2 regions of the Streptomyces sp. NPDC001204 genome follow, and region 2 is predicted to be linked to the other one. Evidence: predicted binding sites of a transcription regulator. Region 2 holds the regulator's gene; the other holds the start of a gene.
The links. The regulator HrcA, encoded in region 2, represses chaperone genes, less so after heat shock. The targets are predictions, from matches to a motif close to TTNGCACTCNGNNNNNCNGAGTGCNAA.
Positions count from the first base shown of each region.

Region 1: a site for HrcA is predicted at 2,037-2,063, ahead of groES (co-chaperone GroES). Genes of this name have one in related genera too.

Region 1 covers NZ_JBSFJL010000036.1:61,116-67,022, reverse strand. The annotation lists gene ACWC91_RS34745 (polysaccharide deacetylase family protein) at 86-1,027, shown strand; gene ACWC91_RS34740 (polysaccharide deacetylase family protein) at 1,024-1,860, shown strand; gene groES (co-chaperone GroES) at 2,210-2,518, shown strand; gene groL (chaperonin GroEL) at 2,649-4,274, shown strand; gene ACWC91_RS34725 (LamB/YcsF family protein) at 4,480-5,259, shown strand; gene ACWC91_RS34720 (5-oxoprolinase subunit B family protein) at 5,256-5,907, shown strand, end outside.
Region 2 covers NZ_JBSFJL010000002.1:462,363-468,269, forward strand. The annotation lists gene ACWC91_RS04905 (DUF3097 domain-containing protein) at 1-83, opposite strand, end outside; gene ACWC91_RS04910 (MBL fold metallo-hydrolase) at 116-859, opposite strand; gene hrcA (heat-inducible transcriptional repressor HrcA) at 1,061-2,077, shown strand; gene dnaJ (molecular chaperone DnaJ) at 2,078-3,214, shown strand; gene ACWC91_RS04925 (nitronate monooxygenase) at 3,361-4,449, shown strand; gene ACWC91_RS04930 (16S rRNA (uracil(1498)-N(3))-methyltransferase) at 4,446-5,186, shown strand; gene ACWC91_RS04935 (hypothetical protein) at 5,279-5,860, shown strand.

The DNA.
Region 1 (5,907 bases), on a different contig from region 2:
CATTGTGGGCCAGTCGGTGGACGGTGTGCCTCCGGCCGCGGTGTCGCCCCGGCTTCCGGGCGGTGGCCTGCGAGGATCCGGCACCATGAGGCTAGTCGTACAAAATGACAAAAAGGGTCTGAAAAGGGTCCCGATTCGCGGGACCCGGATCCGCGGCGGGCTGGCGGTGCTCGCCGTCGTCGCCCTCGCCTCCGGCTGCGCGCAGCCGGACGTGCAGGTGCGCCCGGCCCCCGGCCAGCAGCACCCTCAGGCGCACGCCCCCGCTGCCGCCCCCGGCTCCTTCGCCGACCGCCTGCACACCTCCTACGCGCAGCGGGTGGCCACCGCCAAGCGCTGGAGTCTGGAGCGCGTCCCGCTGGTCCCCCCGCAGCCGCCCACGACGAAGCCGAAGGCCACCGCCCGCGCCGGTTTCGAGGTGAAGCACCAGAAGGACTGGAACCTGCCCCCGGTCTTCACCACGGTCCCCACCAAGGACAAGGTCGTCTTCCTCACCATCGACGACGGAGCGGAGAAGGATCCGCAGTTCCTGCGGATGATGCGGGACCTGAAGATCCCGTACACCGCGTTCCTCACCGACGACCTCGTCAAGGGCGACTACGGCTACTTCTGGAAGATGCAGGGCTCCGGGGTCACCCTCAACAACCACACCCTGCACCACCGTTACCTGCCTGCCCTGTCCTACGAAGAGCAGAAGCGCGAGATCTGCGGCATGCAGGACATCATGGAGGAGCAGTTCGGCAAGCGCCCGAAGATGTTCCGCCCGCCCTACGGAAACTACAACCAGGACACCCTGCGCGCCGCCAAGTCCTGCGGCATCGAGTACGCGCCCATCTGGAACGAGGAGGTCTTCGTCGACCACTGGGAGTTCCGCGAGGACGACCAGCGGCTGCGGCCCGGCGACATCGTGCTCACCCACTTCCGGGGCCGCAACGAGTGGAACGGCACGATGGCCGACGACATGCGCCGGTTCCTGAACAAGGTCACGGCCGACGGGTACGCGGTGGCCCGGCTGGAGGACTACCTGTGAGACCGCGGCCCGTCCGGCCGCGGCACTTGGCCGTGGCCCTGCTCGCCGCCTCGCTGCTGACCGGCTGTGCCACGTCCGTCGACCCCATCGAGCGGCTCGGCCGCAAGGCGGCGCAGGGCGTGCGGTCGCAGAGCCCGACGGCCGACCAGGCCTACCGGCGCTGGGGGCTCAGGGCGCCGCTCGCCGCGCCGCCGAAGCCGCCGGCCCGTCCGCCCCGGCTCGCCGGCGCCACCCCGTCCGCAGGCCTGCCCGAGGTCGTGGACCGCGTCGCGACCTCCGACCCGGTCGTCTTCCTCACCTACGACGACGGCGCGGAGAAGGATCCGCGGTTCGTCGACATGGTCCGTGAACTGCGGCTGCCGGTCAGCATGTTCCTCACGGACAGTGTCGTCGGACCGGGGTACGGGCACTTCGCGCACCTGATGTCGGTCGGCGCGGACCTCCAGAACCACACCCTGGACCACCCCTCGCTGCGCGGCCTGCCCTACGCGGGCCAGCGCGCCGAGATCTGCGGCCAGCGGGACAGGATCCGCTCCCGCTTCGGCGTCACCCCCCGCCTCTTCCGCCCGCCCTACGGCAGGTACGACACGACGACCCTGCGCGCCGCCGCCGACTGCGGGGTCTCGGCGGTCGCCCTGTGGCGCGGCGTCACGACCGACACCGGCCTGCGCTTCAGGCACGGCCCCCACGAACTGCGCCCCGGCGACATCCTCCTCGTCGCCTCGGACGACGACGACCTCGACGGCCCGCCCCTGCGCGAGCGCACGACCCGCCTGCTCCGCGGAATCCAGAGGAAGGGCCTGACGGTGGGCCGGCTGCAGGACTATCTCTGAGCCAGGTTGTCTCCGGGCTGGGGCGGGACTGTCCCGGGGCCGAGGTTCTCGGCCGAGGCCGTCCGGGCCGAATCGGGGGTCTGGGGGCGGCAGCCCCCAGGCGCCCACACAGACCCACCGCACCTTGAACAGACGTTCCCCAAGACGCCCCCCGCCCCCGACGCGCCACGAGGCAATTGGCACTCCGCTTGACCGAGTGCTAACGACGGTCATAGTCTCAGGTCTGGCACTCCCCCCTGGAGAGTGCCAACAAAGCGACGGGCAGGTCCGGCACCCGCGACGACGGATCGACCTGGTCGCCACCTCAGACAGTTAACCCCGTGAGATCTCCGAAGGGGGAGGTCGGATCGTGACGACCGCCAGCACCAAGGTTGCCATCAAGCCGCTCGAGGACCGCATCGTGGTCCAGCCGCTGGACGCCGAGCAGACCACGGCCTCTGGCCTGGTCATCCCGGACACCGCGAAGGAGAAGCCCCAGGAGGGCGTCGTCCTGGCCGTGGGCCCGGGCCGCTTCGAGGACGGCAACCGTCTTCCGCTCGATGTGAAGGTCGGCGACGTCGTGCTCTACAGCAAGTACGGCGGCACCGAGGTGAAGTACAACAACGAGGAGTACCTCGTCCTCTCGGCTCGCGACGTCCTCGCGATCATCGAGAAGTAGTTCACCCGCTTCTTCACGAAGCCGAAGCAATTCTGCTTGAGCTGCGCCCCTGGCCCCCCGCGACCGATAAGAAGCCGGGCGCCCGGGGCGCAGTGTCTTACCACCAGATTTCGAGAGGGCTCCCGCTGCCATGGCGAAGATCCTGAAGTTCGACGAGGACGCCCGTCGCGCCCTCGAGCGCGGCGTCAACAAGCTCGCCGACACGGTCAAGGTGACGATCGGCCCCAAGGGCCGCAACGTCGTCATCGACAAGAAGTTCGGCGCGCCCACCATCACCAACGACGGCGTCACCATCGCCCGTGAGGTCGAGATCGAGGACCCGTACGAGAACCTCGGCGCCCAGCTGGTGAAGGAGGTGGCGACCAAGACCAACGACATCGCGGGTGACGGCACCACCACCGCCACCGTGCTCGCCCAGGCGCTCGTGCGCGAGGGCCTGAAGAACGTTGCCGCGGGCGCCTCCCCGGCCGCGCTGAAGAAGGGCATCGACGCCGCGGTCAAGGCCGTCTCCGACGACCTGCACGCCTCGGCCCGCCCGATCGACGAGAAGTCCGACATCGCCGCCGTGGCCGCGCTGTCCGCCCAGGACCAGCAGGTCGGCGAGCTCATCGCCGAGGCGATGGACAAGGTCGGCAAGGACGGCGTCATCACCGTCGAGGAGTCCAACACCTTCGGTCTGGAGCTGGACTTCACCGAGGGCATGGCCTTCGACAAGGGCTACCTGTCCCCGTACTTCGTCACGGACCAGGAGCGTATGGAGGCCGTCCTCGACGACCCGTACATCCTGATCCACCAGGGCAAGATCTCCGCCATCGCGGACATGCTCCCGCTCCTCGAGAAGATCATCCAGGGCAACGCCTCGAAGCCGCTGCTGATCATCGCCGAGGACGTCGACGGCGAGGCCCTGTCGACCCTGGTCGTCAACAAGATCCGCGGCACGTTCAACGCCGTGGCCGTCAAGGCCCCCGGCTTCGGCGACCGCCGCAAGGCGATGCTCCAGGACATGGCGGTCCTCACCGGCGCCACCGTCATCTCCGAGGAGGTCGGCCTCAAGCTCGACCAGGCCGGTCTGGACGTCCTCGGCTCCGCCCGCCGCGTCACCGTCACCAAGGACGACACCACGATCGTCGACGGCGCCGGCAAGAAGGAGGACGTGGAGGGCCGCGTCTCCCAGATCAAGGCCGAGATCGAGAACACCGACTCCGACTGGGACCGCGAGAAGCTCCAGGAGCGCCTCGCGAAGCTGGCCGGCGGCGTGTGCGTGATCAAGGTCGGCGCCGCCACCGAGGTGGAGCTGAAGGAGAAGAAGCACCGTCTGGAGGACGCCATCTCCGCGACCCGCGCCGCGGTCGAGGAGGGCATCGTCTCCGGTGGTGGCTCCGCGCTCGTCCACGCCGTGAAGGTCCTGGAGGGCAACCTCGACAAGACCGGCGACGAGGCCACGGGTGTCGCGGTCGTCCGCCGCGCCGCCGTCGAGCCGCTGCGCTGGATCGCCGAGAACGCCGGCCTCGAGGGCTACGTCATCGTCTCCAAGGTGGCGGAGCTGGAGAAGGGCAGCGGCTACAACGCCGCCACCGGCGAGTACGGCGACCTGATCAAGGCCGGCGTCATCGACCCGGTCAAGGTCACCCGCTCCGCCCTGGAGAACGCCGCCTCCATCGCCTCCCTCCTGCTCACGACCGAGACCCTGGTCGTCGAGAAGAAGGAAGAGGAAGAGCCGGCCGCCGCGGGCCACGGCCACGGCCACGCCCACTGAGCACTCCGCTGAGCTGAACCGAACCACCGGTGCCCGGCACCCCTACGGGGGCGCCGGGCACCGTCGTCGTCGGCCCCGCTGCCGGTGGCCTGCGGCATGATGCGGGACGAGCGAGGGCCCGGTGGGGCAGGGGCGGTGACGCCGGGCACCGCGACCCGCACGGCATGACCCGTCCCGAGTGGCAGAACCGAGCTGCGGAGCGTTCATGATCGATCTCAACAGTGACCTCGGCGAGGGCTTCGGGCAGTGGCGGCTCGGTGACGACGACGCGCTGCTGTCCCTCGTCACCAGCGCGAACGTGGCCTGCGGCTTCCACGCCGGCGATCCGACCGTGATGCGCCGGACGTGCGAGCGGGCCGCCGAGCGCGGCGTCGCCATCGGCGCCCAGGTGGGCTACCGGGACCTGGCGGGCTTCGGGCGCCGCTTCATCGACGTCGACCCCGCCGAGCTGGTCAACGACGTCGTCTACCAGATCGCCGCGCTCGACGGCTTCGCCCGCCTCGCCGGCACCCGTGTCGCCTACGTCAAGCCGCACGGCGCCCTCTACAACGCGATCGTCCACCACGAGGCGCAGGCCGCCGCCGTCGCGGAGGCGGTGCGCCGCTACGACCCGGAGCTTCCGGTGCTGGGCCTGCCCGGCAGCGTGTGGCTGCGCACCGCCGCCGCGGCCGGGCTCACCCCGGTCCACGAGGCGTTCGCGGACCGGGCGTACACCCCCGCGGGCACCCTGGTCCCGCGCCGCGAACCCGGCGCGGTGCTGCACGACCCGGAGATGATCGTGCGGCGCTGCCTGCGCATGGTGACCGAGGGCGTGGTGGAGGCCGTGGACGGCAGCGACGTTCCGCTGTCCGTACGGTCGTTGTGCGTGCACGGCGACACGGCAGACGCGGTCGCGATCGCGCGCAGGCTGCGTGAGGAGCTGGAGCGGGCCGGTCTCGCCCCGACGTCGTTCGCCGTGCCGAAGTCCCTGACGGTGCCGGCGTGAGCGTCGGGATCCGCCGAGCCGGCAGCCACGCCCTGCTCGTCGAGGCCGACGGCCTGGAGCAGGTGCTGGCACTGCGCGGCGCGCTGGAGGCGGACCGCCCGCGCGGCGTCCGGGAACTGGTCGCGGCCGCCCGCACGCTGCTCGTCACCTACGATCCCGCGGTCACCGCCCACCCGGCCGTGGCCGCGGCCGTGGCGGAGCACGCGGCGGCTCTCGGCCCGGCCGGGCAGCCTGCCCCCGGCACCCCTGCGTCCGCCGAGCCGGTCGGTGAACGGATCGTCACGCTCGCCGTCCGCTACGACGGCGAGGACCTGTCCCACGTGGCCGAGTCGACGGGCCTGGGCGTGGGCGAGGTGATCGCCCGGCACACCGCACCCCTCTACACGGTCGCCTTCGCGGGCTTCGTCCCGGGCTTCGGCTACCTCACGGGCACCGATCCGCTGCTGCGGCTGCCGCGCCGGTCCGAGCCGCGCACCGCGGTGCCGGCGGGCTCGGTCGCCGTCGCCGGCGGTTTCACGGGGGTCTACCCGCGCTCCTCGCCAGGCGGCTGGCAGCTGCTCGGCACCACGGACGCCGTGCTGTGGAACGAGCGGCGCGACCCGCCGGCGCTACTGGCCCCCGGCAGCCACGTCCGCTTCGTTCCCGAGG
Region 2 (5,907 bases):
ACCAGACCCGGCTCGGCGGGAACCTCCGGCACGGGCCGGGGCTTCTTCCAGGGCGGAGTGAGGTCGGGCGAATACTGGCGCATTCGAGTGACGATATGGACAGGCCCGTGTCCGATCAGAGCGACACGCCGAAGCGCGCGGCCAGGGCGTCCCGCTGGGCGCGGACGAAGGCGGCGTCCACCACCGCTCCGTGACCGGGGACGTACAGCGCGTCCTCGCCGCCGAGCGCCAGCAGCCGGTCGAGGGCGGCGGGCCACCGGGACGGCACGGCGTCCGGGCCCGCCTGGGGCTCGCCGGACTCCTCGACCAGGTCCCCGCAGAACACCACGGTCTGGTCGCCCGGCACCACCACCGCGAGGTCGTGCGTGGAGTGCGCCGGGCCCATGTTCGCCAGCAGCACCTCCCGCCCGCCACCGAGCCGGAGGGTGAGCCGGTCCCGGACCTCGTGGCCGGGCCTTACCAGGGCGTCCGCCGCCTCCTCGGCCGCCTTGGCGTCCAGGCCTTGGCGCACCGCGTCCCCGCGCAGCTCGGCGCGCTCACCGCTGTCACCGAACACGGCGTCCGCGCCCTCGGCGGCGAAGATCTCCGCGCCGTCGAACTGCGCGGCCCCGAAGATGTGGTCGAAGTGGGGGTGGGTGAGCGCGAGATGTGTCACATCACCACCGGCGAGCGCCCGCGCCCACGCACGCAACCGTGCGCCCTCCGCGTGGCTCGAACCCGCGTCGACCATCAGCGCGGCGCCCTCCCCGACGACCAGCCCGACCGTGCAGTCCCATCCGGGCAGGCGGCACCGCCCCACCCCGTCCGCCAGCCGTTCCCATTCCAGTTCTTCCCGAGGGGCTTCCCGCGCATCCGTCATAGGGCGACGCTAGCGGTGATGCCCGCCGGGTACGACATCCCGGCCGATCCCGGGTGATCCCGGTCCCGACCTCGTAGTCCGTCGCGGCCCGGCCTTGCCGGGGGCGTACCCGGCAGCCGTACACTGGGCCGGGTAGAGCTGGCACTCGTATGCGCAGAGTGCCAGGCGGGTGGCCGAGGAACGACCCTGGAGGTGCGCGCGATGCTCAGCGAGCGGCGGCTTCAGGTGCTGCGCGCCATCGTCCAGGACTACGTCGGCACCGAGGAGCCGGTGGGCTCCAAGGCCCTCACCGAGCGGCACAGCCTGGGCGTCTCACCGGCCACGGTCCGCAACGACATGGCGGCCCTGGAGGACGAGGGCTACATCGCCCAGCCGCACACCAGTGCCGGCCGTATCCCCACCGACAAGGGGTACCGCCTGTTCGTCGACAAGCTGGCCGAGGTCAAGCCGATGACCGCGCCCGAGCGGCGTGCCATCCAGAACTTCCTCGACGGCGCCGTCGACCTCGACGACGTGGTGGCCCGCACGGTACGGCTGCTCGCCCAGCTGACCCGGCAGGTCGCCGTCGTGCAGTATCCGTCGCTGACCCGTTCGACCGTGCGGCACGTGGAACTGCTTGCTCTCGCGCCCGCGCGTGTGATGCTCGTGCTGATCACGGACACCGGCCGGGTCGAGCAGCGGATGGTCGACTGCCCGGCGCCCTTCGGGGAGACCTCCCTGGCCGATCTGCGGGCACGGCTGAACAGCCGGGTCGCGGGCCGCCGTTTCACGGACGTCCCGCACCTCGTGGAGGACCTGCCCGACGGCTTCGACCTCGAGGACCGGGGTACCGTCTCGACCGTGCTGTCCACCCTCCTGGAGACGCTCGTCGAGGAGAACGAGGAGCGGCTGGTCATCGGCGGCACCGCCAACCTCACCCGCTTCGCGCACGACTTCCCGCTCACGATCCGGCCCGTTCTGGAGGCGCTGGAGGAGCAGGTCGTGATGCTGAGGCTGCTCGGTGAGACGCAGAATCCGGGCATGACCGTGCGCATCGGTCACGAGAACGCCCACGAAGGACTCAACTCCACGTCCATCGTGTCGGTCGGCTACGGTTCGGGCGGCGAGGCAGTGGCCAAGCTCGGCGTGGTCGGACCGACCCGCATGGATTACCCGGGAACGATGGGAGCGGTACGCGCAGTGGCACGGTACGTCGGACAGATCCTGGCGGAGTCGTAGGTGGCCACGGACTACTACGCCGTTCTCGGCGTGCGCCGTGACGCGTCGCAGGAAGAGATCAAGAAGGCCTTCCGGCGGCTCGCGCGCGAGCTGCACCCGGATGTCAACCCGGATCCGAAGACCCAGGAGCGGTTCAAGGAGATCAACGCCGCCTACGAGGTGCTCTCCGACCCGCAGAAGAAGCAGGTCTACGATCTCGGCGGCGACCCCCTCTCGCAGGCCGGCGCGGCCGGCGCGAGCGGCTTCGGGGCCGGTTCCTTCGGGAACTTCTCCGACATCATGGACGCCTTCTTCGGCACGGCGTCGCAGCGCGGACCGCGTTCGCGCACGCGCCGCGGCCAGGACGCGATGATCCGGCTCGAGGTCGAGCTGGACGAGGCGGCCTTCGGCACCACGAAGGACATCCAGGTCGACACGGCCGTCGTCTGCAACACGTGCAGCGGCGAGGGAGCGGCCCCGGGCACCACCGCGCAGACCTGCGACATGTGCCGCGGCCGGGGTGAGGTCTCGCAGGTCACCCGGTCCTTCCTGGGCCAGGTCATGACGTCGCGCCCGTGCCCCCAGTGCCAGGGCTTCGGCACGGTGGTGCCCACCCCGTGCCCGGAGTGCGCCGGCGACGGCCGCATCCGCGCCCGCCGCACCCTGACCGTGAAGATCCCGGCCGGGGTCGACAACGGCACGCGCATCCAGCTCGCGGGCGAGGGCGAGGTCGGCCCCGGCGGCGGTCCGGCCGGCGACCTGTACGTCGAGATCCACGAGCTGCCGCACCAGACCTTCCAGCGGCGCGGTGACGACCTGCACTGCACGGTCACCATCCCGATGACCGCGGCGGCCCTCGGCACCAAGGTGCCGCTGGAGACCCTGGACGGCCTGGAGGAGGTCGACATCCGCCCGGGCACCCAGTCCGGCCAGTCGATCCCACTGCACGGCCGGGGCGTCACGCACCTGCGCGGCGGCGGCCGGGGCGACCTCATCGTCCACGTCGAGGTCCAGACCCCGACCAAGCTCGACCCCGAGCAGGAACGCCTGCTGCGCGAGCTCTCCAAGCTGCGCGGCGAGGAACGCCCACAGGGGCAGTTCCAGCCGGGGCAGCAGGGGCTGTTCTCGCGGTTGAAGGACGCGTTCAACGGTCGCTGAGGCGGGCTGGGGTCGGCCGGGGGTCCCGTGCCGAGGCGGGGCCCGGGTCGGCCGGGTTCAGTGGTTGGGCCGGAAGGGATTCCTCCGGCATATGCCGGAGGTCGCCCGGATTCGGACTCGTCAAGCGGACGTGACAACATGCCGTCATGTCCTCCGCACTGACCGATCTCTTCCCGCACCCGATCGTGCAGGCGCCGATGGCGGGCGGTCCGGCGGTGCCGCCGCTCGCCGCGGCGGTGTCCGATGCGGGTGGGCTGGGATTCCTCGCCGCCGGTTACAAGACCGCCGACGGCATGTACCAGGAGATCAAGCAGCTGCGCGGACTGACCGGCCGCCCCTTCGGCATCAACGTGTTCATGCCGCAGCCGGAGAGCGCCGAGACCGGCGCCGTCGACCTCTACGCCCACCAGCTCGCCGGCGAGCCCGGCTGGTACGAGACCGAACTCGGCGACCCGGATTCCGGACGCGACGACGGCTACGACGCCAAGCTCGCCGTGCTCCTGGAGGATCCGGTGCCGGTCGTCTCCTTCCACTTCGGCGTGCCCGCCCGCGAGGTCGTGGACTCCCTGCACCGGGTCGGCACCTTCGTCCTCGCCACCGCCACCACCACCGAGGAGGCGCTCGCCGTGGACCGCTCGGGCGCGGACGCGGTGATCGCCCAGGGCGTGGAGGCCGGCGGTCACCAGGGCACCCATCGCGACCTGCCGGAACAGAGCGGCGCCGGGATCGGCGTGCTCTCGCTCGTCGCGCAGCTCCGGGAGGCGGTCGCCCTGCCGATCATCGCCACGGGCGGCATCATGCGCGGCAGCCAGATCGCCGCCGTGCTCGCGGCGGGCGCCAGTGCCGCCCAGCTCGGCACGGCCTTCCTCGCCACCCCCGAGTCCGGCGCGCACGAGCTGCACAAGCAGGCCCTCACCGACCCGGTGTTCCCGCGTACGGAGCTGACCCGGGCGTTCTCCGGACGGCCGGCCCGCGGACTGGTCAACCGCTTCATGCGGGAGCACGGCCCGTACGCGCCCGCCGCCTACCCGGAGGTCCACCACCTCACCGCGCCGCTGCGCAAGGCGGCCGCCAAGGCGAAGGACGCGCAGGGCATGGCACTGTGGGCGGGCCAGGGCCACCGGATGGCCCGCGAGCTGCCCGCCGGGCAGCTGGTGGAGGTGCTGCTCGCCGAACTCGACGCCGCACGGGCGGCGCTGGAGGCCGGTTTCGCGGCAGGAGGTGACGCGCGATGACCGCGCCGGTGTTTGTCGTGGACGAACTGAGGTCAATCGGAACGGAGTTCGTGCTGGAGGGCCCCGAGGGGCGGCACGCGGTCTCGGTCAAGCGGCTGCGGCCGGGCGAGGACGTGGTGCTCACCGACGGCCGCGGGCTCTGGATCGAGGGCGTGGTCAAGGCCGCCGAGGGCAAGGACCGGCTGGTGGTCTCGGACTTGGCGTCCCTCGTCGAGGAACCGCCGGAGTCCCCCCGCATCACCGTCGTCCAGGCCCTGCCCAAGGGCGACCGCGGCGAACTCGCCGTGGAGACCATGACCGAGGTCGGCGTGGACGCGATCGTGCCCTGGTCCGCCTCCCGCTGTATCACGCAGTGGAAGGGCGACCGGGGTCTGAAGGCGCTCGGCAAGTGGCGCGCGACCGCCCGCGAGGCCGGCAAGCAGTCCCGCCGGGTGCGCTTCCCCGAGGTCGCGGACGCGGCGACGACCAAACAGGTTGCCGCACTTCTGGCCGAAGCCGACTTCGCCGCCGTGCTCCACGAGAGCGGCGAGGAACGCCTGGCCACCGTCGAACTCCCCGCCCAGGGCGACATCGTGCTGGTCGTCGGCCCCGAAGGCGGGGTGTCACCCGAGGAACTGGCGCAGTTCAGGGACGCGGGGGCGAAGGCGTACGTGCTCGGCCCCACCGTGCTGCGCACCTCCACCGCCGGCACGGCGGCCGCCGCCCTGCTGCTGGGCCGTACCGGCCGCTGGTCCTGACCGGCGGGGCCGCATGAGCGCGGGCGCGCGCGGCGCGCGTGTGGCCGTATGCGCTCTACCGCCCCGGGCGCGGCGGTGGCAGGCTGCCGTGCATGGGGGCATCCAGGCGGATTCGGCACCTGCCGTGCGGGCGGCGGGTGAGGGCCGTGGCGGTGCTCGCGGCGGTCGCCGCGGGCGGTGCCGTCGCATGTGAACCCGGCGGGCTCAACGCCGCGTCCGCGGCGTACACGACCGACAGCACCGCGACGGCGGAGCTGAACCGGCGGCACGTGCCGGTGAGCTGGATCAGCTGCACGGGCAGGGACGACGGCGTAGGGACGCGCGCGGCGGGGAGCCAGGGGAACCGGTCGCCGTCGGCGTCCGAGACCACCGTGGTCTCCGTGGACTGCCAGGGGGAGACGAAGGACGGCCGGAAGATCTCCGTCACCGGGAAGGTCACCCGGGCCGTCGACGGAGCCTGTGTGCGCGGGGACCTGACCGCCAGGGTGGGCGGCAGGGTCGTGTTCCACGTGGGCGGCCTCGGCAACTGCGACGCCACGACCGCACCGACGTACCGCCCGCCCGTCACCTACCGGCCCACCCACGGTCAGCCGGAGCCGGCGGTCACGGTGACCGTCACCCGGACCATCTGGTGCCAGGGCGATCCCACCTGCTGGCCCGTCCGGGGCAAGTGAGGCCGCACCGCCGCCGGTTGTGCGCGGGGGGAGCCATCCGACCCCTG